Regions from separate parts of the Marinomonas sp. 63XJN7_7_ISO-PGPR-S23-202 genome, predicted to be linked through region 2. Evidence: predicted binding sites of a transcription regulator. Region 2 holds the regulator's gene; the other holds the start of a gene.

Region 1 (16,082 bases), 1.7 Mb from region 2:
ACGTGCCATCTTTAAAAATAAGCGTTAGCTTAGGCGCAGCACTTTTGGGGGTCTCCGGTGTTGCGTATTTGGTGGTGTACAAGTAATGCCATATATTGGGTTTGAACGTATCGCGAAGCAATGGCGTACCAAGAAGGTAAAGCACTTGGGACTCTGTCATACCCACTTTGAGCTGGGTTACCTGATCCTTTGTGACGATGTTGCCTTGCGCTACTGGCACTCTATATGGCGGCGGAAATAAACTGCATGCGCTGAGTGAAAATAAGGCGCATATAACTAAAATTGATTTTTTCATTGATAACATCCTAATTCGGGTGTGCTAATGATAAAGTAATTATTAACAAGATCGAATAGAGAATGCCTCATGACCAGTGAAAATCAAGAACTAAAAAAAGTTGGACTCAAAGTGACTCTGCCTAGAGTCAAAATTTTACAAATTTTAGAGAACGCCGGAGACCATCATTTAAGTGCCGATGATGTTTACCGTACCCTGCTCGATCATGGTGAAGATGTGGGCCTTGCCACGGTGTACCGTGTACTAACACAATTTGAAACCGCAGGTTTGGTAATGCGTCATCACTTTGAAGCGGGCACGGCTGTGTTTGAATTGGCGAAAGGAGATCATCACGATCACATGATTTGCCTAGAAACAGGTAAAGTCATTGAATTTGTCGACCCTGTGATTGAGAAGCGTCAACACGAAATTGCGGAAGAGTATGGCTTTGATATCGAAGATCACAGCTTGATCATGTACGTTCGTCCTAAGAAAAAATAACAATACCTTCGTTTTCTGGCTTGTCTATGGTTGGGATATGAGGGTGTGGCAAGACAATGTGGAAATGGACTGTTTTTAAACGTGTATTTCGATATTTAAAGGCCGACCAAGGCAGTATTTCATTGCTGCATTGGTCAGCCTTTTTTGTTATTGCAGTTGAACATTCCCCAGCATTTCTCTTGCATGGGCAAGGGTTTGCTCGGTCAGTTCTAAACCGCCCAGCAAACGGGCAATTTCTTGAGTGCGGTCCTGATCTTTCAATTGTGAAACTTGTGATGAGGTCGCATCGTCTGCCACTTTTTTGCTGACGCGTAGATGTTGGTTGCCTTGTGCTGCTACTTGCGCTAAGTGGGTGACGCAGAAAACTTGTCCGCGTTGTCCAACAGAACGCAACATGCGACCGACCACTTCGGCAATACCGCCACTGATCCCCACATCGACTTCATCAAAGACCAGCGTCGGAATGATGGACGTATGGGCGGTAACGACTTGAATCCCCAAACTAATACGTGACAGCTCACCGCCTGACGCGACTTTACGTAGTGGTTGAGCGGGTTGTCCTGGGTTAGAGGCAATCATATATTCGATTTCTTCAAAGCCATGGGCCGTCACTTGATTCAGTGGCTGGCAATCGATAAAGAAGCGCGCATGGGGCATGCCAAGGCCGTGTATTTGCTCTTCCACTTGTTTGGCTAACTTGTCTTTGGCGGCAATGCGTTTTTCGGTCAGCGTGGTTGCCAGCGCGGTGAGTGACTCATAAGCGCGTTCTTCTTTTTCTTTAAGATGGTCAAGGCTTTCTTCACCGCCTTGCAATGTTGCAAGTTCGGCATCTACAGACGCTCGTAGTGCAATCAAGGCCTCAGGTAATACCCGATGCTTGCGTGCCGTGTCATATATATCAGACAAGCGCTGTTCGATGTCACTGAGTCGTTCAGGGTCTTGTTCTAAGGTGTCTTGGTAGTGATGGAGGCTGTCTGCGGCTTCTTGAGCTTGAATTAAGGCCGCGTTCATCATCTCCAACGCATCTTCTAGCGCTTTTGTGGCCGGACGAATTTGGCCAGCACTGTTGAGTGCCTGGTTCAGCAAAGAGCAAACGTTACCTTCGTCGCTGTCCACCAAAATCCCGCTGGCTTGATAGGCTTTGTATTGGGAGTCGGCGATATTCGACAGAAATGCCTGCTCGTTTTCCAACGCCTCGATCTCGCCTTCTTTTAAATCCAGTTGTTCCAGCTCTTGAGACTGATAAGACAATAACTGAATTTTCGCATCCTGCTCAGCCGAGCGGTTTTGTAATAAAGAAAGTTCCTCTTTAAGTTGGCGCCATGTGCTGTATTGCTGGCTCACTTGCTTAGCAAGCTCGGTAAGCTGACCGTACTCGTCTAACTGCTTGCGCTGTGCGCTTTTCTTTAATAACGATTGATGCTCATGCTGACCATGAATATCGACCAAATAACTGCCGACCTCTTTTAAATCACCAAGGGTGCAAGGACGACCATTGATGTAGGCTTTAGAGCGACCTTCTTTGCTGATCACACGGCGTAGAATGCAGTGTTGATCGTTCTCTAAATCTCTTTCTTCCAGCCATTCATAAACATGTGGGTATTCTGTAATGTCAAAGGTCGCGGAAATATCCGCTTTCTTTTCCCCGTGGCGCACGACGGCCGCATCGGTTCTATCGCCCAAACACAACGACAACGCATCCACCATGATGGATTTCCCAGCACCTGTTTCGCCAGAAATCACCGTCATGCCTTTTTTAAACTCCAACTCAAGAGACTCAACAATAGCAAAATTGGAAATAGCGATGCTTGTTAGCATAGTCGGCTCCACAAAAGGAAAATATTTATATGGTTATTTATACAGTATTTGTTTGTTTTTTGACAAGTGGGCAGGGATTTAATTTTTGTAATGATTTGATGAAATTAAAACGAAGACAAACTTTTTAGAGCGAAGACAAAACACGGCTGACTACCGCTAAAACGTTGATTTTAGGCGTTTAAAGCGCTTTGTCTTCGGTAGCAAAATTTGAAGGTGACTAAACAGGGAAGTGTTAAAACTTTTTTAACTTAAAAGAGCCAAAAGCACGCCTGAACTCTTGGCTCTTTTGTATTTTATGTCCAGCTATCCGATAGCGCTTCGGCTATAAAAATATTTAGCCTTAGTATTGCCATCTTAGTTTTCTTAATATAACTGATGGATCTAGGCATCTGGTGCACTTGGATGTCTATAATTTCAGCTTCAGAGTCCATAAAAGTTCAATTAGGAGTGAATAATTTTCTCTCCAAGCCACTGTTCCGACGCAATTAATTCATAAACTACTTCTAGTATAACTTCTTTGACGCGGTTGAGTAGAAATGAGTCCGATTTTTGCTGCATTACAGCTAGGGATACAGTTCGAGTAAATTTGGGTTTTATGATTGGTTTGGCTACTAGAATTCCAGATTCTAGTTCAGACATAACCGATGAACGAGCTAACACAGCGACACCTACACCTAGCTCTATTTGCTTAATTAACTGATGCCCAGCATCAATTTCAAGAACAACGTTTAGTTCAACACCTTGGCGTACCGCTTCACTCTGAACCTCAGTCCTTAGGCCATGTCTTCGACTAGGAGCAACAAATGGAATCCCTTCTAAATCTCTGATCTCAAGTTCCCGAGGCATATCCTTTGCTAACGCAGTATTACTGATCAAATAAAGATCTTCATAAAGTATATCTGTTAGGTTAAGTTGGTCATTTCTTACCTGATTAAACAGGAAAGCAAAATCGATTTCGTCATTCTGAAGCCAGCCTTCTAAGTACCCAGAAAAAGCTTCTGCAACCGTTAGCTCAACCCCTGGTAGCCTCTCTTTGACGGCTGAAATCAGTGGGCTTATCAAAACTGACGACACCGATGGTGGGAGTCCTATGGAGACTGCACCAACAGGAGAACCTTCCCATGCTGAGATTTCGGCAACAGCATCTTCTATAAGCGAATTTACCCTAGTTGCATAGCGAAGAAGAATTTTCCCCTGTTCAGTTGGAATGATTCCCCTAGAGTGTCTTTTAACGAGCTTTGTTTTGAGTGCTGATTCTAATCGTTGCACACGTTGAGTGATAGCTGATTGAGTTGTATTTAAGGTTTGAGCAGCTCGAGTCATGTTCCCAGCTTCACATACCGCAACGAAGTCGTGCAGAAGTGCGATATCTTTTGATCTAAACATAGGTATCACCAATTATAATGTCTACTAGCATAAAAGATTATTTTTAATAATACATTAGTGAAATTAGAATTAAATGACATATCGAATAAATATAAAAACAGGAGATAAATATGAAACGTTTTTTTGCTGGGTTACTTGCTGCAAGTATCTTAACCACGGCATTAGTTTATGGGTAGGAGATAGGTATGCCTGTTATTAAAATTTTTTATGCAGAAACGCTTGATGGAACTATTCGAGAAAATCAGGAATTTATTCAGGAAGGGCTAGAGAGAATGATGCGAGAAGTTTTGCATGCTAATCCTGCTAAATGTCAGATAGTGCTCTTGAGTTCTACTTTTGTAAGTCCTCTACCTGTTTATGTAGATATGCAATTTAGGGCAACTGAATATCGACAATCCATTGTTGTAGAAGAAGCGATGGATCAAGTTGTCAGTGTATTTAGGCAGGTCTCTCCAACTGGGATTAGAATCCGCGCGTTTTCAATTGATCAAACAACACTTTACGCTCGTGATGTTGAGTGAAGGGGAAATATTATGGGTAACAATGAGTTAAATTCTCTCAATCTAGCTGAAATTGGTAGTTTTTTTTCAGGTGGCAAAATAGTTACACTGGCTGGGCAGCCAGCTCGTAAAGTACAGGTCGCAAGAAATGCGGAAGCTCGCTTAGTCGATCTTAACGGCGACTATGTAACGGGGCAAATTTATGTCCAATATGTTCGTCAAGTTCAGCCGAAATGTAATAGTCCAATTATGTTTTGGCATGGTGGAGCGATGACAGGAGTGACTTGGGAGACTACTCCAGACGGTCGACCTGGCTGGCAAATGTATTTTTTGCGTAGAGGGTTTGATACATATGTATGTGATGCAGTTGAACGAGGGCGAGCGGGGTGGTCTCCTTATCCAGAAATATACGATACAGCCCCCATTTTCAGAACGCGAAATGAAGCATGGGAACTATTTAGATTCGGTAAAAGTGATCACTACTCAAGTGATGCAGATCCAAGTCAAGGATATGAGGGACTAAAATTCCCGTTAAATAGTCTCGACCATTTCTGTTCACAATTTGTGCCGCGCTGGACGGATCATGCATCTATTACATTAGAGGCATATTACTCAGCATTAGAGAAAATAGGTCCTGTGTGGCTAGTAGCTCATAGCCAAGGCGGAAATTTTGCACTTGAAGCTGTTGCCAAACGTCCTGGTCTATTTCTAGGAGTGGTCGTTGTTGAACCTGCATCAGCACCTGACAAGTTAGGACTTGCCAATCAGGTACCTCATTTGTTTGTGTGGGGAGATTACATTGATAGATCGGTTACTTGGCAAGGGTATAGGAAACAAGTTGACCAATACGTAGCGGAGCTGAAAGGCACCGGTGGTAATGTAAAAGTCATTGATCTCCCTAAACTGGGAATCTATGGTAATTCACATGTGCCAATGATGGATACCAATTCTGATGAAGTTGCTCATCATATCTATCATTGGATCCAATCCTGTATGTCTTGTTAGGTCAATGAATTAAATTTTTCTTCTGATTTTGGATGGAACTGGACTTCTCAGACTTTACTAGGCACCCATTAGCATTAATGTCTAGTTAAAAAAGGTTTTTTATGAATTCCAGTCATTTACCATTCCTATCCAATCAAGACTTTAATAGCTTTCCATAGGTCTGCGCCTTTCTTTGTCAGGATTATTCGTTTGTTTTTGCCCTGATCAAGGAATGTTAGGAGTTCTAGGCCGTCCCTATCTCGGCTTTTTGAACCGGATGAAAGCTTCAAAAAAATGGATTGAACTCGCTTATACTCTGGATCGTATCCATCATCTGCATGAGAAAGTTGCATTAAAGTTGGTCGATCTGTTTGGGACTCAATGCTCATGGCTACATCGATAAAAAAATGCAGTTGTTTGACGCTGTGAATGCCGTAAAGCGCTGCGTTATCAAGAATGATCAGTAGCTGTGATGCGCTTAGTTTTAAATTCTCTTTATGCATTCAGTTTGCTTAGCCAAAATCAGAAGTATGCTGTCTAACTTTAGCTGGTAATTGCTTATTGCGCTATAGCCACATCAACTGTGGTTACATATCCTTCAAATAGTCTGATAACCTGAAGAAGATTATTTATCTATAAATTTTTTAGCATGCTCGAATGTTAGGCTGCGCTTTTTTTAAATGTAGGCGTTTATCAGCAGAACGGTTTACCACTATGTTTTAGTAAGTTTTGATGTCTTTTAAGTTATTTTTCTTCGTTTTAATTTCATTTCCCCCGTGTTTTTAGTCCCCATCTATAGCGGGTTACAGCGGCGTTTTGTCTTCGTTAAAATTACATCAAGTCAGTAATCTAATGCAATCAGAGTGTAGGCAAGTGGTGTGGAGGCGAAGACAAAACCCAATGACTTACTTCTAACTCGTTGACTTTAGTGTGGTAAAATTGTCTGTCTTTAGCTGCTAAAACTGAAAGTAGCTGAAAGGTCGACTTTAAAGCGTTTTCATTTTCAATTGCAGCAAATGGTGAACAAATATGCTGGAAAGGCTTACGTTCAGCGGATAGATGTTTTCTAAGTGCTTTGAAGTAGTTGATTGTTGATCCTGCAAGAGAAGAAAACTCTCCGAACGACAGAAGGAATAAACAAGCTTCAAAACATAAAAACAAAGGTGAAAGAGCGATGGAACTTCGACAGTTTAGGTACTTTTTAAAGGTCGTTGAATGCGGCAGTTTAGGTAAGGCCGCCCTTGAGTTGGACGTCGGTACTTCTGCGTTAAGTCAGCAAATATCAAAATTGGAAAACGAACTGGCCACACGGCTACTTAACAGGACATCAACGGGGGCTCTTCCGACGAGTGCAGGCATTGCATTTATGCATCATGCTCAACTTGCTATAAGGCAAGCAGAGCAGGCAGCCATGGCGGCTCAAAAAGAGCGAACCAGTGGCTATGTCAGTATCGGCATGCCACCGACGACGGCTACCGTTCTTGCTCTCCCTTTAATTCGCGCAATGCGAGAGAATTATCCTCATATCCATCTTCATATAATAGAGATGTTATCTGGACATTTAGAAAATATGCTGAATACGCGACAGCTAGATTTGGCAATATTATTTCATAAAGAGACGGTTCATCGTTGGAGTACAAAAGCGTTACTCGATGAAGAGTTATTCCTCATCTCTTCACCAGAAGACTTAAATGCATCTGGTGCCTTGTCTCCCGTACATATCAAAAATTTAGCGGATATAAAGCTGATCATGCCAAGTGGGCAACATGGATTGCGAACCAGTTTGATGGCTGCTTTTGAGCGACACAATATTCACCCCAATATCATTATGGAAATTGATGGGCTTACGCTTCTAATGGACACGGTTCACCAAGGCTTTGGGGCAACCATTCAACCCGGAGCGGCTGCCGCTCGCTTTGGTAAAAACGGATTATCTATCCGTCGCATTGAAGATAACCAATTAATTCGTCGAAACTATCTGGTCAGTTTACCAGACGATGACCTTTCTCCGAGTGCGCTGGCGGCTCGTGCAACCATTATCAAGGTGGCCAAAGACTTAGTGAATAGCGGTATCTGGTCTGGAGCAAACTGGATCGGTTAGCATGAAAATGGGGTTTAATTTTTCTAAATACCTACCTGCAAAACCGCACTGTCGATGACGGCTTTCGCACAATAGTATTTCTCCGATACTGAAAAGCTATGCTGCTTCTCATGTAATAGGAGAGCTTATGATCGATGTTCTGGTTATTGGCGGTGGTAACGCCGCTCTGTGTTCCGCCCTGATGGCCCGTGAAGCGGGGGCTAGCGTCTTGTTGCTTGAGGCTTCACCACGTGAGTGGCGGGGTGGTAACTCTCAGCACACCCGAAACCTAAGGTGCATGCACGATGCCCCCCAAGATGTACTGGTTGACGCCTATCCAGAAGAAGAATTCTGGCAAGACCTGCTGAAGGTGACGGACGGCAAGACCAACGAAGAGCTGGCTCGATTGGTGATCCGAGAATCGTCCACCTGTCGGGATTGGATGCGTCAACACGGTGTTCATTTTCAACCGCCTCTTTCAGGTGCTCTGCATGTCGCACGGACTAATGCGTTTTTTATGGGGGGCGGAAAAGCTCTGGTCAACGCCTACTATCGAAGCGCTGAGCGGTTAGGTGTGCAAATCCGATATGAAACCCCTGTTGAAGATTTAGAAATCAAAGATGGACGGTTTGTCGCCGCATTGATTCCTGAGCGCCAAGTAAATGGTGTCCACTTTGCGGCGGAACGTATCGAAGCCAAAAGCTGCGTGTTAGCTGCGGGTGGATTCGAATCCAATCGAGATTGGTTACGCGAAGCTTGGGGGCAAAATGAACGGGGTGAATACCCGTCCGATAACTTTTTGATTCGTGGTACTCGTTTCAATACCGGAACATTACTCAAACGCATGCTCAGCCTCGGCGCTGACCGCATAGGAGACCCAACGCAAGCTCATATGGTCGCCATTGATGCTCGTGCTCCTTTATACGATGGCGGCATCTGTACACGTATTGACTGTGTATCCCTCGGTGTTGTGGTGAATAAAGAGGGTGCGCGTTTCTACGACGAGGGAGAAGATTTCTGGCCTAAGCGTTATGCAATATGGGGGCGCCTAGTGGCCCAACAGCCAGAGCAAATAGGTTTCTCAATCATAGACAGTAAAGCGGTTGGTCACTTCATGCCACCAGTGTTTCCCGGTAGTAAAGCCGATTCATTAGAACAACTCGCTGATCAACTAGAACTTCCCCGCGAGACCTTCTTGCGCACTCTTCAACGCTACAATAAAGCCTGCCGCTCCGGTTCTTTCGATCATACGAAATTGGATGATTGTGCGACAGAAGGAATCTCACCCGCCAAAACTCACTGGGCTCGTCCTATCGATACGCCACCGTTTTATGGCTATGCCCTCAGGCCGGGAGTGACGTTCACTTATCTAGGGCTCAAGACGGATGCAACCGCAGCCGTACGTTTTGCTAATCAACCGAGCAAAAACCTGTTTGTCGCAGGGGAGATGATGGCTGGAAACGTACTTGGTAAGGGTTATACCGCAGGTGTTGGTATGTCGATTGGTACCGCTTTTGGCCGCATCGCAGGCCACAATGCAGCCTTATCCTGCTTGGACAGACAGCCCGTTTAGATTGCCTGAATACATGACTAATAGAGAATAAGAGAATTTATCATGAGCGCCGAAAGTAACCTGATTCCGCTATTAAACACCGCCGAAGAAGACGTCAACCGACAGATGCAAATCTGTAATGCCTGTCGCTACTGTGAGGGCTTTTGTGCTGTTTTCCCTGCCATGACACAGCGCTTGGAGTTTAATAAAGCCGATATTCATTATCTAGCCAATTTGTGCCATAACTGCGGAGCTTGTTTGCATGCTTGCCAATACGCGGCGCCACATGAATTTGATGTCAATATACCTCGAGCTATGGCCAAAGTACGTCTGCAAACCTATATAGACTTCGCTTGGCCCAAAAAACTAGGCGCGCTATACCAGCGCAATGGCGTGACTCTCGCCCTGTCCAGTGGGTTGGCACTCTGCCTTTTTCTGATTCTCACCTTGTTAATACAAGGCAACCTCTTCACAAAAATTGAAGGGGGAAATTTTTACCATATATTCTCACATAACACCCTAGTTGCCCTGTTTGGCTCAGTGTTTGTTTTTTCTATTCTGGCATTGTTAGTGGGAGTCGTTCATTTCTGGCGAAAAGTGACGCCAAAAGAGGAGAAACGACAGCAAGAACCTTTACCTGCCATGCTACAAGCTGGTAAAGCGGCCTTAACACTTAAGTACTTAGATGGAGGCCATGGACAAGGGTGTAATAATGAAGATGATGCCTACACATTATCTCGTCGCCGTTTCCATCACTTGACCTTTTATGGCTTCATGCTCTGCTTTGCAGCCACCTCAGTGGCGACTCTTTACCACTATATTGGGTGGGAAGCGCCATACCCTGTCTTCAGTTTACCCGTCATGCTGGGAATCATCGGTGGCTTAGGCTTACTGGTGGGGCCTGCTGGGCTACTTTACTTAAATTATAAGCGACATCCCGATCATGGGGACCAAGCTCAGCGTCCCATGGATCGTGCCTTTATCGTTCTGCTATTCATGATTAGCTTGACTGGCTTATTGCTGCTTTGCGTCAGAGAAACCACCTTGATGCCACTCATGCTTGCGCTGCATCTTGGCTTTGTCATGGCCTTCTTCCTAACAATGCCATACAGCAAATTCGCACATGGTTTCTATCGTAGTGCCGCACTTTTCAAGTCATATCTTGAGCGTTTTAAAGAGAAAAAAGCCAAACAATAAAAACTATAACTAAATAACAGTGATTATCGTACATAAAAGTAATGAAAAAACTAATGCTGGACATAAAAAATGTCTGGAACTGTAATTTAAGAAATGTGTGATATTTATAATAGAAGGTAATGGGATTATTGATAATGACATTCAAATTCTAATTAAAAACTCGGTGGTACTAATAATTAATTTAGTATGATCTATTGCAATAAGCTAAAAGAAAATAATAAAAAGGAGTTCGCCATGATAAATAAATACCTTAAACTTTTATTAAGCATGTCTATTGCTGTAATATCTATTTTAGGATTGACTTCAACGAGTGCTTTCGCATCCGATTTAACCGTGCGGTTTGCATGGTATATGCCACCGCATACTGCTACGGCTAATCAAGCAGAAACCATTGCAAAAAACATCAAAGAAATGAGCCATGGTAGCATTAAAGTGCTTACCTATCCTTCAGGCTCTCTCCTCAAAGCCTCTAACATCGCCAATGGTTTAGCAAATAATACGGCTAATATGGGCATTAATGCCATGCACTGGTGGTCTAAATACGCGCCAGCGCTACAGTGGGATACCATTCCTTTCCTCGCTCCAAATGCGACAACACTACTAAAAGTATTACACGGTAAACTGGGTAAAGATGTTGATGCTATTTTAGAAAAGCACGGCGTTCACGTTGTTGCTTGGGGCTTCTACGGTTATGCTACATCTTATGTAAACAGCAAAAGAGCGATCATCAAGCCGGCAGATCTTAAAGGCTTAAGAATGCGCTCAGAAGGTAGCCTTTCTGCTATGTTCCTTAAGAGCCAAGGCGCCACTCCCGTTGCCATGGACTCCAGTGAAGTCTATACCTCCATGCAACGAGGCGCTTTAGATGGCGCCACATCGGGCCTATCTACCATCACGTCACGTAAATGGTACGAAGTAGGCAAATACGTTACCGCTATTCACTATGTTCCTTTGGTTTACCCTGTTCAAGTCAACCTCAAATGGTGGAAAGGGCTAACCCAACAACAGCGTGATCTGATCACCAAAGCGGCCAAGGCATCCGAAAAAGCAGCCGTTCAAGACATTGAAAATGAATTTACTAATGATATCAAGTTCCTGAAATCTAAAGGCAACCACGTCACGCAATTAACTGGCAAGCAGTTAACGCCTTGGAAAGAAACCGCTGGCGTCATGGAACGTAAATTGTATCTTAAAGAAACAGGGGCAACTGGTCAGAAAATTCTCGATGACCTAAAACCCTACAGCAAGTAACACGCCTCCTTTTCTTCTAGGTATATTCAATGACACATACAACTGAAACATCCCCATTTGGCCGTTTGGTCAAATGGGTAAGGGATCTAACGGGAGGGCTGGCTAAATTAGTCAGCACCATCGCGGCCCTATCCCTCATCTTATTATCCATGTCCATCATTGCCGGTATCGTCCTACGCATGATGAACATAGACAACTCTTGGACTTACGATCTTGATTTATTTTGCTTAATTTGGCTGGCCTTTACGGGGGCCGTTGCGACGGCAATGGGCCGCCATCATGTAACAGCAGGTATTGCCCTAGAAAATATAATCGGACGAGGAAAACTACTGATCATTCTGCGTTTTTTAATCCTATTTAGCTTTTTGTGCTTTATGTCATACGCTGGCTTTTTGCAGGCATTAAACAGCTTCACCATGCAAGAAATCACTTTAGATGTGGTTCAGTGGCCAGTATGGATTGCTAAAGCCGCTATTCCTTTGGGAGCCGGTGTCTGGGCAGTGGCAGAATTGCATAAGTTCATACTGGATATCAGCCAAACCGATTAGAAACATTGCTACGACACATGTTTCATAAATTCGCGACTTCGTGAAAAAAGTCTCGATTAATTAATATTTATTGGAACTCATCAATGACCTTTACGATCACTATCTGTGCCTTGGCCGTACTCATGATTCTGGGGTTGCCAATCTCCGTATCACTACTTATTAGTGGTATGCTCGGTTACATGATAACCATTGGTGTTGGGCCTGGCATTAACGCGCTCACACAAACGGCCTACAGTGACCTCAACTCTTTTGTTATTATTGCCATTCCGCTCTATATCTACATGGGCCAGCTCATGCTCAAGGGAGGAGCAGGGAAAGACTTATTCAGCTTTGCTCATCGCATAACAAGAAAACTTCCAGGTGGTCTTGCCATCGCTGCCACGTTAGCCAGTACTATATTTGCCGCGATTTCAGGCTCATCCACAGCCACTGCTGCGACTATTGGTTCGATTAGTATTCCAGAGATGCGTGAACGTGGTTACCCAAAACGGCTCAGTGCAGGCTGTGTTGCCGTATCGGGTACATTAGGGATTTTGATACCGCCAAGCATTTCATTCATTCTCTATTCATTAGTCACCAATAGCTCTGTTAACCAGTTGTTTTTAGCAGGTATTATTCCCGGCCTAATGTTGGCTGGATTGTTTTCGCTCTATTCCATCTATGCCATGCGTAAGCATCCCATTAACCCTACAAATAGCGAGCAATCGGCAGAGGCGAAAGCCCCTATCACCTTCGATATGATTGCCAGCTTGTTATTGATTCCAGTGGTGCTGGGCGGGATCTATACGGGACTATTCACCCCAACAGAAGCCGCTGGTGTCGGAGTGATCTATGCCCTATTACTGACCATATTCGTCAAACGCAGTTTATCACTTAAACTCTTCTGGCAAGCCACCATGGCCAGTGTCGAAACCAGCGCCATGATACTGATGTTAATCGCAGGGGCATCCGTATTTGGTAACACTCTGTCACTTCTGCAAGTGCCTCAAGACGTGGCGCAATGGATAGACTCACTGAATTTATCCGCCATTCAGTTTTTAATCTTAATCAACATCCTTTACTTAATACTGGGTATGTTTATGGATGCGGCCGCAGCGATTCTTGTCACGGTCCCCATTCTGTTACCAGCACTGCAAGCATTGGATATCAACCTTGTCTGGTTTGGCGTGATTCTGGTTATCAATATGGAAATCGGTGCCGTGACGCCACCTGTTGGCATGAACCTATTTGTGGTTAAAGCCATCTGTGAAGATTACACCATTAAAGATGTACTGGTTGGCGCCTTTCCTTACGCCATGATGGGATTGTTAGGTTTGACTCTAATTATGATATTTCCTGATATCGCTATATGGCTACCAAGCCTTTCAAAAAATTAAATACGACTTTAGACGACCTACTAGGTCGTCTTATCGTCTTAGTCATTTCTTTTTATCATTCAGGGTCGGCTAAAGAGTCAAAAAATGTACTTATATAGCGCTAAAGAAGTCAAACAAGCGACTTTTTATCAAATTAGACAGAGTATTGCATCCTTTCTGACCCTGTACTCAAGTGCAAAAGGAGGAATTGTTCAAGAGGGGTAAAAGGCTCTCAAAAGGTAATCAAATAGCCATTAGTGTTATCTATTAGGAAGAGGCTTTTAAAAATTATGCTTTTGTTCTGTATCTCCAGCTTTCTATGGACTATTGGCTGTGTTTTGTCAGTTTTTTTGTACTGCTTGTTGTAGGCGTCGAAGCGACAGACGAACATATGAAGTTGATTGTATATGGAATGATTGTTTATATCTTAGTACTCCAAACATTTTTCATTTTAATGCTTCGCTATTTTAATTGGGCTCGTTGGTTAATGGTTGGTGTGAGTTTTCTTTCTATTATTCTGATGATCTTTGCTATTATCAAATTTAGTAGTTTAAATCCTGACATATATTATCCTTCTATATACTATCTGGGCAGTGTGAATCTTATAGCAGTCACTTGGTCATGCTTTTATTTTTCTTCCTCTTTATGGGGCAAGTTTATCCGACGACAAGCTGCTAAGTACCAAGCTGTGCACGGTTACGATCCTATTCAATGGCGAAAGGATAATCCTAGAAGACTGTTCTGACGATAGGATAAGTGGCTGACATTCACTTAAGGATAGCCACCGTAAAAAGGTGGCTTTGCTTAGGTTGAGGTTTGTGATTTTTTATCTTGCCCAAGGCGGTTTAGCCAATGAGCCAATATATAAATGATCAGTAAGGCGATGATCAGTTCCACGGCACGTAGGGCAATCGAATGTAAGCCAAAATCGTTACCGTTTTTTGCCACATAAAGTTGATAGGGAATCAAAAAGCCCATTAGTGCGTCTGCGTGAATCGCTCTGTCTCCCGCTTCAGAATAGTGACTCCAATATAAAATCAAATACACCAATAGGAAGGAGACAACAAAATAGGTGTATACATCCACCTCGGTACCGGAATAGATCAGCGAGGCGATGACCGCCAAGCTACAGCCTCCGACTTGGGCGAGAATCTTTTCAATCGCATGTTGTTTCATGTGCGCGTGCGTTGGTTGCATGGCAGAGGTGATCAAAGGCACGAGGCAAAATACGGCGCTGGTGACTTCATTGATCATGATGAAGGCCAAGCCGCCCCCAACCAATATCAGCATTTTTAGGCGATCCGTTCCATAGACGGGTTGGGGGACAACGACGGGCTTGGGAGGTTGTGCTTTCACTGGCATCAGATGATTGACCAAACTGGCGACTAATGCAGCTAAAAAGGCGCTTAGTACCACGTCGCGAATAATGTTCGGAATGGCTAAAATGTACCCGGAGCTGTTGCTATAGGTGGTAATAAAAATGATCATGAATAAAGGCAAGGTAGCCATGCGAATCCGTAGATTGTTATCCGCATGACGGCGCACATGATCAAAATACACGATGCAGCAGGTCCAGATAATAAAGGGGTGGTCAGCAAAGAGCTGGTTTACAAACACGGCCCCCACTGCTGCCGCCACAGAAGGAATTAAACGTTGTAATAGGTGTGTTAAATGTTTAGAAAAGCTGGTGGTCGCCACGACAATGGCGAAGAGCACCACATAGACGCTGACATTTAAATGCAGCATTTTACTCAGCATCAAGCACAGTACAATGATTAGCGTTTTACGAATCAGCTCGTACATTAATAGACGTACCTCATCCAGCTCAATATCGTCATCCAAATATCGGAAATATGATCCTTATCACGCACCATGATACTGGCTCGGCTACCTGCCACCAGAGGAGAGGGGGCATTATCTACCTGAATGCGTACGCGGATTTGTTGTTGTGGGCGAATCCAGCGAGTTTCACTATCGACTTGCGCAAGTGAAGTGGCGCTTTCAGCTCCCGCTAATATTGCTGGGTCAATGGAGCTAATATGACCGTGAAACACGCGATCGGGATAGGCATCAAAGACAATGTTGACTTCACGATTGGGGGTTAAAACGGGTAAACCTTTTTCGGTAAAATCGGCGGCGAGCCAAAATTTTTTCCGGTTAATAATGTGTACCAGCGTTGAAGACGGTGTGACATACATGCCAACTTGATAGGCTAAATTCGTCACTACGCCAGGTTCAGCGGTGATAACCTTGGTGTGGTCTAGATTGCGTTGTGCTATCTGTAAAGTGGCTTGTGCCGCTTGCACGTTAGCCGCCGCGCTTTGCTCGTTGGCTGTGGCTTCATCCAATTTTTCTTTGCTGGTCAAAGACGATTTATTCAAGGTTGCTATTCGTTTTAAGTACAGCTTAGTTTGCTGCCATTGGCTTTGTGCTTGATGTAGGTTGGCTCGGGCTTTGTTGACAGCCAGCTGATATTGACTGGGATCTAGTTGAAATAAGGTTTGTCCAGCGCTAACTGTTTCGCCTTCTTTTACCAAGACTTTTTCAATGTTGCCTGAAACTTGAGGAGATAAATTTAAGATCGAGGTTTTGACTCTGGCCAGCGTGGTGAAAGGGATATCGTTATCACTGATTAC
Region 2 (16,082 bases):
CGAAGTGTGTCTAGATAATAATCGTAAAGCACATCGCTCACGATGGTATCCGTATTAATATCTTTTATACCTCGCAAATGGTATTCGGCACGATCTGCTCGATTGGCAAGTTGTAATTGTTTAAAACGACGTTCTGTTAACTCTTTTTCTTTCTGTTGGGCGCGCGAACCAATGACAACAGACAGAACGACTATGATCATTAAAAAAGCAATGGTGAGAATTTGAAGTGTTGCCATGATTGTCCTTGAGCAATGAATTCAGTATGTTAAATAAGAAATACTCAGTTCAGCAAGCGATAATATGCGAAACAATACAGTGATCGCTTGTCATATAAAAGGTGTTTGCTTAATATCAGCGCCCCGAAGACTAATTTACGCAAAACAAATATTTGCAGACGTACTCAAAAAGAAGGCTTATACAGTTCAATGGGAAAATCACTGGTTATCGTGGAATCGCCAGCTAAGGCGAAAACCATCAATAAATACCTAGGCAATGACTTTGTTGTTAAGTCGAGTGTGGGTCACATTCGCGATTTGCCTTCTGGTACGACAGCGAAGTCAACGCCTCAAGAACGTGCTAAGCAAGCGGCTTTGACGCGCAAGATGAGCCCGGAAGAAAAGGCGGAGTATAAGCGTCGTAAATCACAACAGCAGCTTATTGCTCGTATGGGCATTGACCCTGAAAATGACTGGGAAGCCCATTATGAAGTGCTGCCCGGCAAAGAGAAAGTGGTTGATGAGCTAAAACGCTTAGCCAAGAATGCCGATCAGATCTATCTGGCGACGGATTTGGATAGAGAAGGAGAGGCCATTGCGTGGCATTTGCGAGAAGCCATAGGTGGTGATGACAATCGCTACAAACGAGTGGTCTTTAATGAGATCACTAAAAAAGCCATTCAAGCAGCGTTTGAAACGCCCTCTGAGCTCGATATTAACCGTGTTAATGCACAGCAAGCGCGTCGTTTCTTAGACCGTGTGGTGGGCTTTATGGTGTCGCCTTTGCTATGGGCAAAAGTGGCTCGTGGTTTATCTGCTGGGCGTGTTCAGTCCGTTGCTGTTCGCTTGATTGTTGAACGAGAAAAAGAGATTCGTGCCTTTGTTCCAGAAGAGTACTGGGAGTTGCAAGCGTTACTGAAAACGCCGACTAAAGAGACCATTAAGTTTGATGCGGTAAAGTACCAAGGCAAAGAGTATCGTCCAGTTAGTAAGGCAGAGTCTGATGCCCATGTGGCTCGATTGGATGGCGCGAATTATCAGGTTAGCAATCGCGAAGATAGGCCGACCAGCAGTAAGCCTTCTGCACCCTTTATCACCTCGACGTTACAACAAGCCGCGAGCACGCGCTTAGGGTTTGGTGTGAAGAAAACCATGATGCTCGCCCAGCGCTTATACGAAGCGGGTTACATCACATACATGCGTACGGATTCGACCAACTTGAGTGTGGAGGCGGTTGAAGCGTTACGAGAATATATTTTATCGAACTTTGGTGATAAATATTTACCGAAAGAGCCACTACGTTACAGCAGTAAAGAGGGGGCACAAGAAGCCCATGAAGCCATCCGTCCATCGGATGTGAATGTACGACCTGATGATCTGCAAGGCATGGAAAAAGACTCCCATCGTCTCTATGACTTAATTCGTAGTCAATTTATGGCGTGTCAAATGACACCGGCTTTGTATACCTCTACCTCTGTTACGGTAACGAGCGGCGAATACGAATTTAAAGCCAAAGGGCGTATTTTGCGTTTTGATGGTTACACTCGAGCCATGCAGTCGTTCGCGAAAAAGGGCGAAGACAATATCCTACCAGATGTGGCTCAAGGGGAAACCTTGGCGCTTGACTCTTTGTTGCCGGAGCAGCATTTTACTAAGCCTATTGCCCGCTTTAGCGAAGCCAGTTTGGTAAAAGAGTTGGAAAAACGAGGTATTGGACGCCCTTCTACCTACGCTTCCATTATTTCAACGATTCAAGATCGTGGTTATGTACGGGTTGAAAATCGTCGTTTTTACGCGGAAAAAATGGGGGATATAGTTACCGAACGCTTAGTGGATAGCTTCCATTCTTTAATGAATTTTAGCTTTACTGCTGAAATGGAAGAGCAGCTGGATGATATCGCGGAAGGTAAGAAAGATTGGATTAAAACGTTGAATGCGTTTTATAAAGATTTCAGTGGTATGTTATCCAAAGCGGAATCACCGGATGAAGGGATGATGCCAAACGAGCCGACACCGACTGATATTGAGTGTCCGACTTGCTCTCGTCCCATGCAAATCCGTACAGCGAGTACGGGGGTATTCTTGTCTTGTTCAGGTTACTCGTTACCACCTAAAGAACGTTGTAAGGCCACGATTAACCTGGTTCGTGGTGATGAAGCGATTGCCGTTGATGATGAGGAAGGGGAATCTAAAGCCTTAATCGGCAAACGCCGCTGTAAAATTTGTGGTTCGGCCATGGACAGCTATTTGATGGATGAGCATCGCAAACTGCATGTTTGTGGTAATAATCCGGCCTGTTCTGGGTACGAAGTAGAGAAGGGATCCTTTAAAATCAAAGGTTACGATGGCCCTGTTCTAGAGTGTGATAAGTGTGGCTCCGAAATGCAGCTTAAAACGGGTCGCTTTGGGAAATACTTTGGGTGTACAAACGAAGAATGTAAAAATACTCGTAAGCTATTGAAAAATGGTGAGGCAGCGCCACCAAAAATGGATCCTGTTCCCATGCCAGATTTGGCTTGTGACAAAGTCGATGACCATTATGTATTGCGTGATGGAGCAACCGGTTTATTTCTGGCAGCCAGTCAGTTTCCTCGTAAACGAGAAACGCGTGCGCCATTAGTGAAAGAGCTGCTTCCGTTTATGGATCAAATTGATCCTAAATATCACTTTTTCAAAACGGCGCCCGTTAAGGATAATGAGGGGCGTCCTACGGTGATTCGCTACAGTCGCAAAACGAAAGAGCAGTATGTGATGACCGAAGAAGAAGGCAAACCAACGGGCTGGAAAGCGTATTATGTTGGTAGTAAATGGGTTGTTGAAGAGGGTAAGAAAAAGAAATGAGTAACGCGAGTCAAGCAAGCGTTACCAATCAGAAGTTAGACGCAGCACGACGTTTTTTGCAGCAAAGCCAGCAGTGCGAAGAGTCTTGGTTGCTCGCTGGATTAGAAGGGGCGTCTTTGTTTCACCTTCGCAGTGCTTTGAACGGTTTGCTACAAGAGATCAAAACGGCTTATAGTCTGAAATCAGAATTGGATATATTGAAATTACAACATGCAGCGAAAGAGACAGGAGTTGTGGTTCCCACATTGAGTGAGTTATCGGATCTTGCTTTACAACCCCACTCTTGGCTGAATCAATTAGAGCAAGCATTCATTGCTCAGTTGGAATGTCACTATACGTCGTTTTCTGGTATGAGTTCGGACAATATAATTGGTAAAGGATCGGATGCCGGTGCTTCAGTTGGTTTGTACTTGTCAAAGCTTGTTGAGTTGGTGTTGCGTTTTAGAGAAGAATCATCAGAGTATTAATTATGAAAGAATCTTATCTAGAGATTGTTGAACTCGATAATGGCGATATTGTATTGAGACCAGCAAGTGAAGACGGAGAGAGTGTGGAACCGCTGGCTACCTTGGTCATTTCCGATACGACGAAGTCGTATTTGAAAGAAAGGTATTTTGAATTAGCTAAGTGCATGTTCCATGCAGGCATAGACTTTGTATATTCTGACGAGTCAGCGTTTGGGGATGACGCTGAGTATTTGGAAGACATGGATATGCGCCCTAAAATCTTACATTGATCAGAATGAAACAAAAAATGCGAAGCCATGGCTTCGCATTTTTCTTGCTCGTATTTTAATGGATGGTTAGGTTGGCCTAATTTTTATCCATTAGAATACGTGCTGGATTAGCAAAGGCATTAAATCAAACTGTTTGCCTAATGACGCCGACAGATAAGCCTTCGATGGCAAATTCTTCGCTTTCCAGATCAACAAGAATATCGTCAAACTCCTCATTTTCGGGTTGTAGGCGTACTTGACTGCCTTTTTGATAGAAGCGTTTAACGGTAACTTCATCGCCAATGCGGGCAACGACTATCTGGCCATTACGAATAGTGGTGGTTTTATGGACAGCGAGAAGATCTCCTTCCATAATGCCGATATTTTTCATGCTGGTGCCGGAAACAGACAAAAAGTAATCCGCTTTAGGGGAAAACATGCTAGGTGGAACGCTCACATGTGATGCAATGTTTTCTTGTGCGAGAATCGGAAAGCCTGCCGCCACTTTTCCTATGACGGGCAAGCCAAGCTCTTCGTCATTTGCTGCTTCTACAGGGTCTTCAATTAATTGAATGCCTCGGGATGCACCAGAGAGCATTTTGATGGCGCCTTTTTTGGCAAGGGCCTTCAGGTGTTCTTCGGCGGCGTTAGGCGATTTAAAGCCTAAGCGACCTGCGATTTCTGCACGTGTTGGAGGAAAGCCGGTTTCGCTAATAAATTCGCGAATGGTTTCTAGTACGTCAGATTGTCTTTTGGTTAATTTAATCATAGGGCCATCTGGTTGTTTATACAGTAACTGTTATTATATACAGCATCACCAACGATTCTCAATAATTTAAATGCTTTCAGACGAACTAAAAACACAAATTCATCTTGCTTACCGTGCTTCTTTGGAAGCAAAACAGCATAAGCCCCGAGTTGGTCAGCGTCAGATGATCGGCGCAATTGCCCGTACCTTGGGGAATATCAAGCAAGACAGTGAAGGTAACCGACTAGACGAAAAGCACGTGGCAGTTGTTGAAGCTGGAACAGGGACCGGGAAGACTCTGTCCTATTGTTTGGCGGCTATTCCTATAGCCAAAGCCCGAGGCTTGAAACTAATCATTTCCACGGCAACCGTTGCTTTGCAAGAACAAATTTTGCACAAAGAATTGCCTAATTTGTTGGCTCATACAGAGTTAAGCTTTAAATATACCTTGGCAAAAGGGCGTGGCCGCTATCTCTGTCTAAACAATCTTGAGAGTTTTTTAAGCTCGGAAGATCAAGGTATGGAAGACATGTTTGCAGGGTTGTTTGAGCAGCACTTGCAAGCCGATGACGTGAATACGGTGTTGTACCAAGAAATGGATGTGGCGTTATCAAAGGGTGAGTGGGACGGCGATAAAGATAATTGGGAAGGGCTGATCCGAGATCAAGATTGGCGTCGTTTAACGACGGATCACCAACAATGCACGAATAGAAACTGTGCCAATTATTCAGCTTGTCCGTTTTTTAAAGCGCGGGCTGAAATTGAAGTCGCCGATGTGATTGTTGCCAACCACGACCTTGTATTAGCTGATTTATCTCTAGGTGGTGGTGCCATTCTTACACCGCCAAAAGAAACCATCTATGTCTTCGACGAAGGCCATCATCTTCCTGATAAAGCCATTAGTCACTTTCGCCATGAAGTGCGTTTACAGCAAAGTATCACTTGGCTTCGCCAGTTGGAGAAGAACTTGGTGAATTTGAAACAGGAGTTGACCGATGCCGTTAGCTTAACGGGTCAGTTGTTGCTGAAAATTCCCCAACAAATTCAGAGCATTGTGAATTTTATTCAGTATGCTCAACAAGGGTTGGCGCCTTACATACAAGGTTTGGGGTTGGATCAAGACAATAATCATCACCGCTTTGAGTTTGGTGTGATACCTGACGAGTTGCGCCAGTTGGCTTATAGTTTGCAGACCTCCTACCAGAAGCTGTTCAACAATATCGAAAGCATTCAGGATGAATGTAAGAAAACCAAACAGAATGAGGGGATGGGAATTACCTCAGAGACCGCTGAGACTTGGCAGCCGATTCTAGGGGTGATTTTAGGTCGTTTGGAGCAATGTGTTGAGTTATGGCGTCTATACTCCACGGTTGATGATCAAAACTTTCCGCCTAATGCACGTTGGTTAATGGTGATAGGGCAAGGGATGGAGCAGGATGTTGAGCTTGGTGGTTCGCCGATACTGGCGGCGAATACGTTACGCCAACAATTATGGGATAAGTGCTTTGGGGCGGTGGTCACATCGGCCACACTGACCGCGCTGAATCAATTCCATCGCTTTAATATGCGCTCAGGGGTGCCTCGGGAAAGTGAATATTTGCGAGTGTTAAGCCCGTTTGATTTTCAGAATAATGGCCTATTGGTGGTACCCAATATGGAGCATGAGCCAAATCGTGTGGATCAACATACTGCAGAGATAGTGGCTTACCTGAATAAGAATGTTCATACCGATAAAGGAAGTTTAGTGCTGTTTTCTTCCCGTCGTCAAATGGAGGACGTTGCTAAATCGCTTGCTGCTGGATTGCAGGAAATCCTTTTAACTCAAGGAGAGCAGTCTAAACGGGTTATTCTGGATTCTCACCGGGCCAAGATTGATGAGGGTAAGGGCAGTTTGCTATTTGGTTTGGCGAGTTTTGCCGAAGGGGTGGATTTGCCAGGTAAGTATTTGACCTCTGTGTACATTGCCAAAATTCCTTTTGCCGTACCGGATGATCCGGTTGAGGCAACGCTGGCTGAATGGATACAAAAACGTGGTGGGAATCCCTTTATGGAAATTACTATTCCAGATGCGTCTTTACGCTTGGTGCAGGCGACAGGACGTTTGTTACGGAGTGAAAAAGACTCGGGAGAAATTCATATACTGGATAAGCGCCTCAGGACAAAGCGCTATGGGCAACAGTTAATTGATAGTCTTCCACCGTATCGCATGGTATAGCTTTCCATCTTTTTATCCCATGACGGGGTGCGAAAACCAGTAACTTAGTAACGCAAGGGGTGATAAAAACCTATCATTTAGGTACACTCCCCGCAAAGTTTCATAAATTCAAAAATATAGAAGAATATAGATTCCAATATGGAAAACCAAACAACAGACTCCGCTCCAGAGAAAAAACAAAGACCTAAGCGTCCGCGCCGTTCTAATAAGCGCCCGAACAAAAATAGCAAATCGAACAGTGCGCCTGCACAAACAGCTTCTTCAGTGGCGGAAAAAATGGAAAATAACGGTTCAGTGTGGTCAATCGATCAATTTCAAGTGCCAGAAGTAGAAGGCAAATTACGTTTTCATGATTTGAACTTACCTGACCGTGTATTGAAATCCATCTCAGAAATGGGCTTTGAGTACTGTAGTGAAATTCAAGCAGAAACCTTGCCGATGACCATTAAGGGATATGACCTTATTGGACAGGCGCAAACAGGAACTGGAAAAACGGCAGCCTTTTTGATCGCCATGATCAGTGACTTTTTGGACTATCCGCTAACAGAAAAGCGTGCTAATCACTTTGCCCGCGGTTTGATTATCGCCCCAACCCGTGAATTGGCGTTACAAATTGCCGATGAAGCGGTGAAGTTAGCGTCAAATTGCCATTTGAATGTGGTTTCTTTGGTGGGGGGAATGAGCTATGAAAAGCAGAAACAGGCTTTAGAAAACGAAAATGTGGATATTCTTGTCGCGACGCCTGGACGTTTGCTGGATTTTGCCCGCAGCAAAAAAGTTATGTTAAATCAGGTGGAATGCTTGGTGCTAGATGAAGCAGACCGCATGTTATCGATGGGCTTTATTCCAGATGTTAAAAGCATCATTCGCATGACGCCTCATAAAGAAAAGCGCCAAACAATGTTGTTTAGTGCGACTTTCCCAAAAGATATACAGGTTTTAGCGCGCCAGTGGACATTCTTTCCGAAAGAAGTATCCGTGGTGCCAAAAGAAGCGACAAACCAGAATATTGATCAAGTGATTTATACTGTAGAGGCCGAACAGAAATGGCCTGTTCTGCAGCAGTTGATTGAAGGTAACAACAATCAGAGAACGATTATTTTCGCAAATCGTCGTGATGAAACCCGCGACCTTTATGAAAAGCTCAGAAAAGCGAATATTAATTGTGCGATTCTGTCAGGTGAAGTGGCTCAAGATAAACGTGTTAAAACATTGAAAAACTTCAAAGAAGGCATTATTCAAGTATTAGTAGCAACGGATGTCGCCGGGCGTGGTATTCACGTGGATAACATCGAATTGGTTGTTAACTATGCTTTACCTGAAGACCCAGAAGACTATGTGCACCGTATTGGTCGTACTGGTCGTGGTGGGGAAACTGGTAAAGCGGTCAGCTTTGCCAGTGAGGACGACGCCTTTTTGATTCCTGAAATTGAAAAGGTAGTGGGCGAAAGTATACGTTGTGAATATATGGTGAATACGGCACTTTAATACTTTTCTTACATTAAAGCCCATCGAAATATGCGCATAGCGAATGCCATATTGCGATGGGCTCATCAAGTGAGTACCTATGAACTTAGAGCACCACTTTGCAGGTTTGGGTGAGGCATTTTATGCCAAAACACGCATCCAGCCACTTCTTCAGCAGCGCTTGGTTGAATTCAACCAGGAACTTGCTCACTCTCTGTCTATTGACATTAAATCCTCTGAAACCAAGTCTATTTTGAATGGTGAAACGCCAATAGAACAAGCCTTAAGCATGGTTTATGCGGGACATCAGTTTGGCGGCTTTTCTCCTCAGTTAGGGGATGGCAGAGGGGTTCTGTTAGGCGAAGTGCGTGATGATCGCGGGCTCTTGCAGGATCTTCATATGAAGGGGGCGGGGCCGACGCCTTATTCTCGTCGTGGCGATGGTCGAGCGGTGCTGCGTTCTTGTATTCGTGAGTATCTGGCGAGTGAAGCAATGCATGGGGTATCGGTTCCTACTTCCCGTGCTCTGGCCTTGTTTGACAGCGAGCAGCCTGTGTATCGCGAAACGCCTGAAAAAGGCGCTATGTTATTGCGTACGGCGCAAGGACATATTCGCTTTGGACACTTTGAATTTTTCTTTTACCAACGTAGAGATGATGAGCTCAAGACGTTACTTGATTACTGTCTCGAGCATTATTATGCGCAGTGTTTAGCGACCGATGCGCCACTTGAAAATATGCTGATTGAAGTGGTGAAGCGGACTGCCAGAATGATTGCTAAGTGGCAGGCCGTTGGATTTCAGCACGGTGTCATGAATACCGATAATTTTTCTTTTACTGGCGAAACCATTGACTATGGGCCATATGGCTTTATGGAAGATTATGAACCAGACTGGATTTGTAACCATTCAGACTATGAAGGGCGCTATGCGTTTTCTAGGCAGCCAAGTATCGGCTTGTGGAACTTAAACTGCTTGATGCGTTGTTTTTCACGACTGCTTGAGCGTGAACAATTGATTGCCATTTTGCAGCATTATGAGCCTGAACTGCAGTCTCATTATGAAAGTTTGATGAAGGCGAAGATGGGAGTTAATGATACGGAGCGCTTAGAGACTCTGTTGCCGAGTTTGTTTTCTATATTGGCCGCAGAGAAAATGGACTATAGTATCTTTTTCCGTTTATTGAGCAAATTGATGCCTGATAACCGCCATATAATCCTTGATGAAGTTATTGATAGAGAGCGGATGTCTCAATGGCTTACTCAGTACCAGCAAGCTCGTGAGCAGGAAAATGAAAATTGGCAACAAGTCAGTTTGCAAATGCAACAAGTCAACCCCAAATATGTATTGAGAAACTACCTTGCTCATGAAGCCATTGTCGCTGCAGAGGAAGGGGATTATTTGCCTTTTCGTCGATTACTGACGGTCTTAAGTGCGCCATTTGATGAGCATGTGGAGAATGAAAAGCTGGCACAAAGAGCGCCAGACTGGGGCAAATCATTAGAAGTGAGTTGCTCTTCATAACAACAGGAGGGTGGACTCTTTAAGACATCATGCTAGGTCTTCTTAACATATAATTATTGGCTTTCTCAACGCAAAGTAGATCCAGCGTCTGAGAGGGGCAAACGTATAAATTGTAGGAAAAAGGATGATAAAAAAGCACTCTGTTTGTGTATTAGGTGGCGGCAGTTTTGGTACCGCTTTAGCGAATATTATGGCCAATAATGGCCATCAGGTGAGTCAGTGGATGCGTAATGAGCAGCAGGTGGAAGAGATTAACTTGACGGGCTTAAACAGTCGTTATCTTCCCGGCGCGGAACTGCACCATGAGTTATTGGCGACCAGCAACTTAGAACAAGCGATAAAAGACAGTGATACCATCTTTGTTTCAATTCCTTCTAAATCATTTGAGCAAGTGGTTGAGCGAATCGCACCTTTGTTAACGGCTGATAAGATGCTTATTAGTACCACAAAAGGCTTTAACCCAAATCGTTTTGAACTGATGAGTGATATTCTGCGTCGCAATCCAGTCACGCAACAAATTGGTGTATTAAGTGGACCCAATTTAGCGAAGGAAATTGCGTCGGGTCAAATCACTGGGTCAGTCATTGCCAGTGATGACGAGAAGGTTCGTTCTCGCGTGATTGAACTGCTGAAATCAAAGACATTTCGTGTGTATGAGAACGCTGACAGTACTGGTGTTGAGTTGGCAGGGGCGTTAAAAAACATTTATGCCATTGTGTGTGGTTTAGCGAAGGCGCTCAAAGTGGGTGAAAACACCATGGCAATGATTATGACGCGAAGCTTGGCGGAAATGAGTCGTTTTGCCGTGCATTTTGGTGCAAACCCGATGACCTTTTTAGGATTGGCAGGGATGGGGGATTTGATTGCTACTTGTTCTTCTCCATTAAGCCGTAATTATCGAGTAGGGTTTGCGATCGGATCTGGGCAATCCCTTGATTCTGCTGTAGAAGAAATTGGTGAGGTGGCCGAAGGGGTGAACACTTTGCGTATGGTGGTCGAAGAAGCAAGTAAACATCAATTGTATATGCCATTGGCGGTGGGCTTGTCCAAGCTTTTATTTGATGGTGCTAAACTGGATACATTAATTGGCTCAATGATGACAGGTGAGCAAAAATGGGATGTCGAGTTTGCGACAGATAAGGAGGCGAAACATGGCTAAACCAAGCTATACCGATCAAGGGTTCTGGTTACGATTAATTTATATGGTGTTGTATTGGATTATTTTAAACATCGCTTTGACAGTGTTCGGGGGGCTGATAGTAGTGGTTAGCGCTATTAAATTGCTCACTTCCTCAAAAGCTGAGATGTTATCTGCTTGGTTGAAAAGCGTCAGTATATTTATTCGTCAATCATGTCGCTTTTTATCGTTTGAAGACGAAGAAAAACCCTTTCCTTTTCAGCCTTGGCCTAAGGTGAATACTGATGAGCAAAACTAAACGTTTATATGTACTACGCCATGGTAATGCCCAAGCCCATGGTTTTGATAAGGATGCTTTTCGCGAACTGACGCCACGTGGAGTGGAGGAAGTCATTGCGACAGCTGGCGCGTTTCGAAAAAAAGGTGAACAGTTGGACGCTGTCTTTGTTAGCCCATATGTTCGAGCTCAACAAACAGCGCAGCATTTTTTGACGGAGTTAAATCAAGTTAACGACGACAATGGAACGTCTTTGGAGGGGCAAACTTGCTCAATGATCACGCCGAGTGGCAAGGCACTGGATGTGGCGTTATGGCTAAATGAGCAGCCCTATGAGTCTATTTTATTAGTGACCCATCAGCCATTTGCTTATCAGTTGGTTAATTTGTTGGCAGATGGGCCGCTGCCACATGACTTTTCAATGGGAACGGCATCATTAGCCGCCCTTGAAGGGGAGCTTTTTGCTACGGCGTGCTGTCAATTTCGTTGGTTTATCTCTCAGTAAGACGTTCGTCGTTAGAGGTGAAGAAAAGGCCTCTTAAATAATTTTGAATGCCGTGTTATGTAAAAGTTATTTTAAGGAGTAGGTTTCATGGGGAGTGACGTTGTTTTTAATCTAGCCCACACTAAAATTGCAGGGTTGCAGACGTTGTCATCCAATCCTTCGGCAGTCAAAGTTTTGTGTTTGCACGGTTGGTTGGATAATGCCGCCAGTTTTAATCGTCTTACTCCTTATTTGTCTGGTTTTACTTATAGCTCGATTGATCTTGCTGGGCATGGGTTATCGGATCATCGTGTGGCGGGGTCGTTTTACCATCTTTGGGATTACGCGTTAGATGTCGTTTCCATTCTGAATTTATCAAATCAAAGTACTTGGTTGATCGGTCATAGTATGGGCGGTGCTGTCGCGATGATTGTTGCAGCGATTGCGCCAGAAAAAGTACGTGGCTTGATCGTGCTGGATAATATGGGGCCTGTGACAGCGAAGCCCTCGGAGCGTGTTTCTATGTTGCAGCGAGCTATTCAGCGTATGGCGAAACACCGCGAAGGTCGCTTTGCCCGCTACGAGACTCTGGATGATATGGTCAGTGCACGCATGCATGGTTTTACCAGTTTGTCCCGTGAGGCGGCCAATGAGTTGGTTGAGCGTGGGGCGATTCTAACTGATGATGATCGTTGGGGGTGGCGTCATGATCATAAGTTGTCTTTTCCATCCCCTTATAGAATGGACGAAGACGGTGTGGCTGCGCTGATTTCAGAAATAAAATGCCCCGCTTTGTCCTTAGTTGCCAAAGATGGGGTGTATGCCAACCGGGAAGGTGAGGCATTTGTTAATGCTCGCGCTGCTCAATTTCCGTGGATTAAACTTAAATGGTTAGAAGGGAGTCATCATTTTCATCTGGAGCGTGATACGGCGCCAATGGTTGCAGAGGAAGTGAGGAAGTTCATTGATCAAAACTAACACCAATACAATGGTGATTTAGCTGGCAGGTAAGGTTCATGGTCAATTTTAAGAAATTTATAGTCGCATGTTCAATGTTGGTAAGTAGCATTGCGTTGGCGGATTTATCCAATATTGAGCCTTACCGAGGGGCTCAGCTCGTAAAAAGTGGTACTGAGGAAGCCGCTTTAATTGAAGTGCCTTTAGGGAAAATTCGTCGATCTGGTCGGGGCTGGGAGCCAGAATCAGTGATTCGGGTGAAAGGTGAAAGTAGCTACTCCTTGTATAAAATTAATCGTAATGAGCCCCTAAGTAGTGTATTGGCGTACTACAAATCCGTGATGCTTAAGGGGGATAGGCGTCTGTTATTTGAATGTGATGGTCGTAACTGTGGTAGCAGTAACGCCTGGGCCAATAACTTTTTTAAGCAGTATTTATTGTATGGCGCTGATGACAATCAGATGCTGATGTCGTTGCAGGATGGTCTTGGTCATTATCAAGTGTTGTATATTAATCAACGTGGTGCAGGCGACATCATGGTATGGGTAAGCGATATTTCTACCAATACGACGGGCAAGGCGGATTTTGAAGTCGCTGCGCAGTTTGATGTTCAGGATATTCCAAGAATTCGCCGCTTTTTGAGTGATTTATTACCAAATCAGCATGTTGTGGGATATGTCTCCAGTAAGGCAGAAGCGGGTTATAGTGCTATATCGCGAGGAGATCGGTTTATTAAGCAGATACAGCTAGGAATCGGCGAGAGATTACAGTCCAAAGTGCGTTTTATTAACGTGGCTGATATGGGGCGAACGTCGCTTGGTCAGGATCGTGTTTCCTTTGTTTATATTTTACCCTAAGGCTTGTGAGTATGAAGAAAACTGTATCTTTGGTGCTGGGCAGTGGCGCAGCAAGAGGGTATGCACATATTGGTGTCATAAAAGCGATTGAAGATCATGGTTATGAAATTATCAGTGTTTCTGGCTGTTCTATTGGTTCGATCATTGGTGGGGTGTATGCGGCGGGGCGGTTATCTGATTTTTCGGAATGGTCGACTTCTTTAGATAAAGTGCGAGTGCTTCGCATGTTGGATATGTCATTTCGAAATGGGGCTTATATTAAAGGGGATCGTTTTTTTAAGGTGATCGAAGATATTATCGGTCGTCCTACTATTGAGTCGTTGCCGATTCCTTTTACGTCTGTTGCGGTGGATCTTCTCAATCAAAAAGAGTTTTGGTTCCAAAAAGGAGATCTTATTGATGCAATGCGCGCTTCTTCTGCGATTCCTTCTATTGTGTCGCCTGTTGAACTGAATGGACGAGTGTATGTGGATGGGGGGGTGTTAAACCCTTTACCGATCATTCCAACGGTGTCGGCTGGTGCGGATTATTTGGTTGCTGTGGACCTTAATGGCCCCGCGCAAGAATTAACCTCCGAGTCTTTGGTTGAGCAGAGTAATACGCCTGAATGGTGGTTAACCTTTAAAGGGTTGTTTGGTCGTCATAAATCCGATGAGGAGGAGCCGAAAGCTCCCTCAGCAAGCTTGGCTCGCAAAAGTAATGCAACCAGTTGGGGTCGAATTCAAACCGTTAATATGATGTTTGAAACCATGCAAGAATCTTTGGCTCAGTACAAGCTGGCGGGGTACTCTCCCAATCTATTGATTTCTATTCCTAAAGATCTTTCTGGTTTTTACGAGTTCTGGCGAGCCACTGAACTGATAGAATTTGGTTACGAGGTGACCATGAAAGCATTGAAGGAACTTACCTCTGAAAACCCCATCCATTTCTCTTTCCCGAAGGGGATATAACAAGGATGTATGGTGCCTTTAGGAGTCTTGTCTCTCGTTTTTAAGCCTCATGCTTTAAGAGAAAGGCGAGACTCCGTATTGGCGTAGCATTTTACAGAGATTGATTAAAGGGAGGCCGATTAAGCTGGTAGGGTCATCACCTGCCATTTTTTCGAAGAGGGCGACGCCCAACCCTTCGCATTTAAAACTACCTGCGCAATCTAGGGGTTGTTCTATACAAACATAACGGGCAACCTCTTCTCGGCTAAGTTCCCGGAAATACACATGGTATTCACTGAGTGAATAAGAGTGTGTCATTGTGTCTGAATCTAAAACACATAACCCCGTTAAAAAAGTGACTTTTCGTCCACTAAAGTGCAATAATTGATCAATGGCATTTTCTGCCGTATGCGGTTTGCCAAGAATATGATTGTCTAATACGGCAACTTGATCAGAACTGATGATAAGATGATCGTGGCAGTTTAAGTCTTGGCAAACGGCTTGTGCTTTTTGAAGAGTTAAGCGTTTGACTAATTGTTCTGGTGTTTCCTGTTCTTTTGGGCTTTCGTCAATGTTAGGGGAACGGCACTGAAACGTTAAGTTGAGTCGTTTTAATAAGGCTTGGCGATAAGGGGATGAGGAGCCGAGAATGAGTTTTTTAGTCATAAAAAAATCGCTAGTTGGATTAGAGAAGCGTGTTATTTTACGTTTTTTTCAGCTTGAAAGTGAAAAACAGTGAAAAAAAAGCCTTAGAATGCACTTAGACTTTGACAAGACGGGCACTTGTCCATATTATTTGCCGCCATGTTGAATGACTCATTACCTAAATATTTTGACCCTCGCAAATACGCTCACCATGAGTCAGCGATTGAAGGGTACTTGCCCCTTAACCAGCTTAAGGAGCTTTGTGCTGTCTTGGCGTCTGATGAGGGTGATGCGTTTATTCATCTAGACTTTAGAGTTGATGAAGATAGGCACTACATTGCCACAGGTTCTTTAAAGACTGTTGTTCAGGTTGTTTGTCAACGTTGTATGGACACGGTTTCACAGGAGCTGGCGGTCGATTTATCGCTTGCTTTCGTTTATGACGAAGAGCACGCAAAAAATATACCGAATGATTATGACCCTGTTGTCATGACCGATGGTGAAGTAATCTTGGCAGACATGGTGGAGCAAGAAATTATACTCGCTTTGCCTATCGTCGCCTATCATGAAGAAAGTGGTTGCAACCCAACAGCTGTAAAGTATGCCTCGTCTACCGATGACGCACCGGATGACGAACAAAAACCGAATCCATTTAGTATATTGGCTAATTTTAAGCCAAGTAAAAGTTAGGAGCTCCAAAAATGGCAGTACAAAAAAGTAAAGTGACACGTTCACGTCGCGGCCAGCGCCGTTCACATGACGCTTTGACAAGTGCAACTCTATCTGTAGAACAGACTACTGGTGAACTTCACCGTCGTCACCACGTCTCTGCAGACGGTTTCTACCGTGGTCGTCAAGTTATCACCCCTAAAGGTGAGTAACTAAGATACCCATGATCAGGGTAGCTTTAGACGCTATGGGCGGGGACTTAGGTCCCCGCATTGCATTTGAAAGTGCGCTTGAGGTGCTTTCTCAGTATCCTAATGTAGAAATTACCCTCTACTACTCTTCTTATTTAACATCAGAATGTATTCCCCCAATTCGCCATAATCGGTTAATGCTTGTGTCCTGT

Evidence for each region. The regulator LexA, encoded in region 2, represses DNA repair genes until DNA is damaged. The targets are predictions, from matches to a motif close to TACTGTNTANNTANACAGTA.
Region 1: the regulator LexA is predicted to act here: its motif matches at 2,621-2,640, upstream of recN (DNA repair protein RecN).

What each region holds. Positions count from the first base shown of each region.
Region 1 is NZ_CM149677.1:4,453,311-4,469,392, reverse strand. It holds gene AC0VYG_RS20560 (outer membrane protein assembly factor BamE) at 1-295, opposite strand, end outside; gene fur (ferric iron uptake transcriptional regulator) at 365-775, shown strand; gene recN (DNA repair protein RecN) at 923-2,593, opposite strand; gene AC0VYG_RS20545 (LysR family transcriptional regulator) at 3,035-3,979, opposite strand; gene AC0VYG_RS20540 (hypothetical protein) at 4,165-4,500, shown strand; gene AC0VYG_RS20535 (alpha/beta hydrolase) at 4,513-5,484, shown strand; gene AC0VYG_RS20530 (hypothetical protein) at 5,610-5,966, opposite strand; gene AC0VYG_RS20525 (LysR family transcriptional regulator) at 6,638-7,564, shown strand; gene tcuA (FAD-dependent tricarballylate dehydrogenase TcuA) at 7,692-9,116, shown strand; gene tcuB (tricarballylate utilization 4Fe-4S protein TcuB) at 9,159-10,292, shown strand; gene AC0VYG_RS20510 (TRAP transporter substrate-binding protein) at 10,527-11,543, shown strand; gene AC0VYG_RS20505 (TRAP transporter small permease) at 11,573-12,091, shown strand; gene AC0VYG_RS20500 (TRAP transporter large permease) at 12,175-13,467, shown strand; gene AC0VYG_RS20495 (DUF2955 domain-containing protein) at 14,251-15,288, opposite strand; gene AC0VYG_RS20490 (efflux RND transporter periplasmic adaptor subunit) at 15,249-16,082, opposite strand, start outside.
Region 2 is NZ_CM149677.1:2,714,885-2,730,966, reverse strand. It holds gene AC0VYG_RS12660 (DNA topoisomerase I) at 1-236, opposite strand, end outside; gene topA (type I DNA topoisomerase) at 426-3,056, shown strand; gene AC0VYG_RS12650 (DUF6586 family protein) at 3,053-3,523, shown strand; gene AC0VYG_RS12645 (hypothetical protein) at 3,526-3,792, shown strand; gene lexA (transcriptional repressor LexA) at 3,917-4,540, opposite strand; gene dinG (ATP-dependent DNA helicase DinG) at 4,611-6,734, shown strand; gene AC0VYG_RS12630 (DEAD/DEAH box helicase) at 6,873-8,222, shown strand; gene AC0VYG_RS12625 (protein adenylyltransferase SelO) at 8,302-9,723, shown strand; gene AC0VYG_RS12620 (NAD(P)H-dependent glycerol-3-phosphate dehydrogenase) at 9,848-10,882, shown strand; gene AC0VYG_RS12615 (DUF4389 domain-containing protein) at 10,875-11,159, shown strand; gene AC0VYG_RS12610 (SixA phosphatase family protein) at 11,146-11,643, shown strand; gene AC0VYG_RS12605 (alpha/beta fold hydrolase) at 11,731-12,600, shown strand; gene AC0VYG_RS12600 (DUF4892 domain-containing protein) at 12,675-13,436, shown strand; gene AC0VYG_RS12595 (patatin-like phospholipase family protein) at 13,448-14,386, shown strand; gene AC0VYG_RS12590 (Maf family protein) at 14,441-15,031, opposite strand; gene AC0VYG_RS12585 (YceD family protein) at 15,149-15,700, shown strand; gene rpmF (50S ribosomal protein L32) at 15,712-15,891, shown strand; gene AC0VYG_RS12575 (fatty acid synthesis protein) at 15,903-16,082, shown strand, end outside.